2 regions of the Streptomyces pallidus (ex Mingjun et al. 2026) genome follow, and region 2 is predicted to be linked to the other one. Evidence: predicted binding sites of a transcription regulator. Region 2 holds the regulator's gene; the other holds the start of a gene.

Region 1 (2,449 bases), 820 kb from region 2:
GGTGACGGCCTGAAGACCCTGGAGGCGGTGGCCGCGGACAGCGGGCAGACCGCCACCATCCGCCCCAGCCTGGACGCGTTCCGCGCCGCCGGCCTGGCCTGACCCGACCATCCCCCCCCGCTCTACCGGAAGGGCAGTAGTGCCATGAGCGTCAACGTCCGCATCCCCACCATCCTGCGCACCTACACGGGCGGCCGGGCCGAGGTCCCGGCCGAGGGCGCGACCCTCGCCGAGGTCATCGCCTCGCTGGAGCAGGACCACCCCGGCATCGCCGCGCGCGTCCTCGACGACCAGGGCAGGCTGCGCCGCTTCGTGAACGTCTACGTGAACGACGACGACGTGCGCTTCGAGGGCGGCCTGCAGGCGGCGACCCCGGACGGTGCGGGTGTCTCCATCATTCCCGCCGTAGCCGGCGGCTGCTGATTCGTCGTACCGGGATTACCCCCTCCGCCGTTAAGCGGAGGGGGTAATTCTGCTTGGTTGGGCGCGGTAGAGTTGGGGAAGCCCCCTCCGCTGTTCTTGCCCGCCGCATATGAGCGGGCCCCGTGAGGGGTGACATTGAGTCAATGTGGGCGTGCGGTATGGGGCTTTGGCGTGATATGCCGGGTCCGAGTTGCCCGGGAATACGTTGAATTTTCGGCCTATTTGGCAACTTCGGTGTGACCGGAATTCTCGTCGGATTGACCTGTTGCAGACAGCACCGGTGCAGATACATTCAGCCGCGGTCGAGGCGTTCCGGCGCAAGTTCTGACCCGGGACCGCGAAGTGCGGTCCCGCGCAAGGGCCAGTAATAGGGGAGTTAGGCATGGCTCAGGGCACCGTCAAGTGGTTCAACGCGGAGAAGGGCTACGGCTTCATCGCGGTCGACGGTGGTGCGGATGTGTTCGTCCACTACAGCGCCATCCAGATGGACGGGTACCGCACCCTTGAAGAGGGTCAGCGGGTCGAGTTCGAGATTTCGCAGGGCCAGAAGGGCCCGCAGGCGGACATGGTCAAGCTCGCCGTCTGAGACCGGCGCGATCGACCGCACCGACGCGTACACGAGGGTCCGCACCCTGAGGAGGGGTGCGGACCCTTCGTGCGTCCGGGGTCGGCGGCCGCCGGTGCGCCGGGAGCCGGCCGGCGGCATGGCCGGGGATGGCCGAAGCCGCTTGCACTCGCGGGGGTCGAGTGCTAATCATTGGTTAGCACTCTCCCGAGGAGAGTGCTACTACACGGGACCGGGTCGGTGAGGCCCGCAGCGTCCGGCGGGAAGGAACCGCCGGGCACGCAGGCCGTCCGTCGCGGGCGCAGGCGCGGTCCGGAGCAATCCACCCTCCCCGCGCGCCTCGCGGCGCAGGGGGAACCCCAGTCCTGGAGGACCACTTCAGATGGCCAAGATCATTGCGTTCGACGAGGAGGCCCGGCGCGGTCTCGAGCGCGGCATGAACCAGCTCGCCGACGCCGTCAAGGTCACCCTTGGCCCCAAGGGTCGCAACGTCGTCCTTGAGAAGAAGTGGGGCGCCCCGACGATCACCAACGATGGTGTCTCCATCGCCAAGGAGATCGAGCTCGAGGACCCGTACGAGAAGATCGGCGCCGAGCTGGTCAAGGAAGTCGCCAAGAAGACGGACGACGTCGCCGGCGACGGTACGACCACCGCCACCGTCCTGGCCCAGGCGCTCGTCCGCGAGGGTCTGCGCAACGTGGCCGCCGGTGCCAACCCGATGGCCCTCAAGCGCGGCATCGAGAAGGCCGTCGAGGCCGTCTCCGGCGCCCTGCTGGAGCAGGCGAAGGATGTCGAGACCAAGGAGCAGATCGCTTCCACGGCCTCCATCTCCGCCGCCGACACCCAGATCGGCGAGCTCATCGCCGAGGCCATGGACAAGGTCGGCAAGGAAGGCGTCATCACCGTCGAGGAGTCCCAGACCTTCGGTCTGGAGCTGGAGCTCACCGAGGGCATGCGCTTCGACAAGGGCTACATCTCGGCGTACTTCGCCACCGACATGGAGCGTATGGAGGCGTCCCTCGACGACCCGTACATCCTGATCGTCAACTCCAAGGTCAGCAACGTGAAGGACCTCCTTCCGCTGCTGGAGAAGGTCATGCAGTCCGGCAAGCCGCTGCTGATCATCGCCGAGGACGTCGAGGGCGAGGCCCTCTCGACCCTCGTCGTCAACAAGATCCGCGGCACCTTCCGCTCCGTCGCGGTCAAGGCCCCGGGCTTCGGTGACCGCCGCAAGGCCATGCTCGGTGACATCGCCATCCTCACGGGCGGCACGGTCATCTCCGAGGAGGTCGGCCTCAAGCTGGAGAACGCCGGTCTGGACCTGCTGGGCCGCGCCCGCAAGGTCGTCATCACCAAGGACGAGACCACCATCGTCGACGGTGCCGGTGACAGCGACCAGGTCGCCGGTCGCGTGAACCAGATCCGCGCCGAGATCGAGAACTCCGACTCGGACTACGACCG
Region 2 (2,449 bases):
TCCTCCCGGAGCTCGTCGCGCCGCGAGCGGAGCTCGCCGTCCAGCCCGACCGCCCCGTAGACCTCGGCCCCGGAGAAGGCCGCGCTGCCCAGGACATGATCGAAATGTCCGTGGGTGAATGCGATATGGGTCACGTGCCGGCCCGTCAGCCGCTCGGCCTCGGCCCTCAGCGAGGCCCCCTCACGAACGCTCGAACCGGGGTCGATCATCAGGACGGAATCGTCCCCGACCACCAGTCCCACCGTGCAATCCCACACCGGAAGACGCTTGCGGCCGGTCCGCCGTGTCAAACGTTCCCAATTCGTGTCTTCCCACCGTACGTCCATACCGCGACGCTACCTGGCGGGCCACCCTTGCTAGCCGTGCACTACCCGGCCGTACACTGGCCGGGGGATCGCTGGCACTCCGACGAGGCGAGTGCCAGAAGCAGTGGACCACGACGACCCGCATCACAGCTGGAGGTGTGCGCGATGCTCAGCGAACGCAGACTCGAGGTGCTCCGCGCCATCGTCCAGGACTACGTCGGGACGGAGGAGCCGGTCGGCTCCAAGGCGCTGACCGAGCGCCACAAGCTCGGCGTGTCGCCGGCCACCGTGCGCAACGACATGGCCGTCCTGGAGGAGGAGGGCTACATCGCCCAGCCGCACACCAGTGCCGGCCGGATCCCCACGGACAAGGGCTACCGCCTCTTCGTCGACAAGCTGGCGGACGTCAAGCCGCTGTCGACGCCGGAGCGCCGGGCCATCCAGAACTTCCTCGACGGCGCCGTCGACCTCGACGACGTCATCGGCCGGACGGTGCGGCTGCTCTCGACGCTGACCCGGCAGGTCGCGATCGTGCAGTACCCGTCGCTGACCCGCTCCACGGTCCGGCACGTCGAGCTGCTCGCGCTGGCGCCGGCCCGCCTGATGCTGGTGCTGATCACCGACACCGGTCGGGTCGAACAGCGGCTGGTCGACTGCCCGGCGCCGTTCGCCGAGACCTCGCTCGCCGATCTGCGGGCGAGGCTCAACAGCAGGGTCGTCGGCCGCAGGTTCACCGATGTCCCGCGGCTCGTGCAGGACCTCCCGGAGGCCTTCGAGCCGGACGACCGGGGCACGGTCGCGACCGTGCTCCAGACGTTGCTGGAGACGCTGGCGGAGGAGGCGGAGGAGCGGCTGATGATCGGCGGCACCGCCAATCTGACGCGCTCCGGACACGATTTCCCCCTGACGATCAGGCCGGTGCTGGAGGCGCTGGAGGAGCAGGTCGTGCTCCTCAAGCTGCTCGGCGAGGCCAGTGAATCGGGTATGGCTGTACGAATCGGGCATGAGAACGCTTACGAGGGACTGAACTCCACGTCCGTCGTGTCGGTCGGCTACGGTTCGGGCGGCGAGAGTGTCGCCAAACTCGGCGTGGTCGGACCGACCCGCATGGACTACCCCGGAACGATGGGAGCGGTACGCGCAGTGGCACGTTACGTCGGACAGATCCTGGCGGAGTCGTAAGTGGCCACGGACTACTACGCCGTACTCGGCGTACGCCGCGACGCATCGCAGGACGAGATCAAGAAGGCCTTCCGCCGCCTGGCGCGTGAACTCCACCCGGACGTGAATCCGGACCCGAAGACGCAGGAGCGCTTCAAGGAGATCAACGCCGCGTACGAGGTCCTCTCGGACCCGCAGAAGAAGCAGGTCTACGACCTCGGCGGGGACCCGCTGTCCTCCTCGGGCGGCGCCGGTGGCGCGGGCGGCTTCGGCGCGGGCGGCTTCGGCAACTTCTCCGACATCATGGACGCCTTCTTCGGCCAGGCGGCGCAGCGCGGACCGCGCTCGCGGACCCGTCGCGGCCAGGACGCCATGATCCGCCTCGACCTGGAGCTGGACGAGGCCGCGTTCGGTACGACCAAGGACATCCAGGTCGACACCGCCGTCGTCTGCACCACCTGCTCCGGTGAGGGCGCGGCGCCCGGCACCTCGGCGCAGACGTGTGACATGTGCCGTGGCCGCGGTGAGGTGTCGCAGGTCACCCGGTCCTTCCTGGGCCAGGTCATGACCTCGCGCCCCTGCCCCCAGTGCCAGGGCTTCGGCACCGTCGTCCCGACCCCGTGCCCCGAGTGCGCGGGCGACGGCCGGGTCCGCTCCCGCCGCAGCCTCACGGTCAAGATCCCGGCCGGCGTCGAGAACGGCACCCGGATCCAGCTCGCGGGCGAGGGCGAGGTCGGCCCCGGCGGCGGCCCCGCCGGCGACCTGTACGTCGAGATCCACGAGCTGCCGCACCCGGTGTTCCAGCGGCGCGGCGACGACCTGCACTGCACGGTGACCATCCCCATGACGGCGGCGGCCCTCGGCACCAAGTGCCCGCTGGAGACGCTCGACGGCATGGAGGAGGTCGACATCCGGCCCGGCACCCAGTCCGGCCAGTCGATCCCGCTGCACGGCCGGGGCGTGACGCACCTGCGCGGCGGCGG

Evidence for each region. Region 2 encodes HrcA, which represses chaperone genes, less so after heat shock. Its sites were predicted from a motif close to TTNGCACTCNGNNNNNCNGAGTGCNAA; they were not measured.
Region 1: a site for HrcA is predicted at 1,185-1,211, ahead of groL (chaperonin GroEL). Genes of this name have one in related genera too.

Annotation. Positions count from the first base shown of each region.
Region 1 covers NZ_CP196181.1:4,326,868-4,329,316, forward strand. The annotation lists gene thrC (threonine synthase) at 1-102, shown strand, start outside; gene ACSHWO_RS19145 (MoaD/ThiS family protein) at 145-423, shown strand; gene ACSHWO_RS19150 (cold-shock protein) at 806-1,009, shown strand; gene groL (chaperonin GroEL) at 1,371-2,449, shown strand, end outside.
Region 2 covers NZ_CP196181.1:5,144,207-5,146,655, forward strand. The annotation lists gene ACSHWO_RS22720 (MBL fold metallo-hydrolase) at 1-326, opposite strand, end outside; gene hrcA (heat-inducible transcriptional repressor HrcA) at 471-1,487, shown strand; gene dnaJ (molecular chaperone DnaJ) at 1,488-2,449, shown strand, end outside.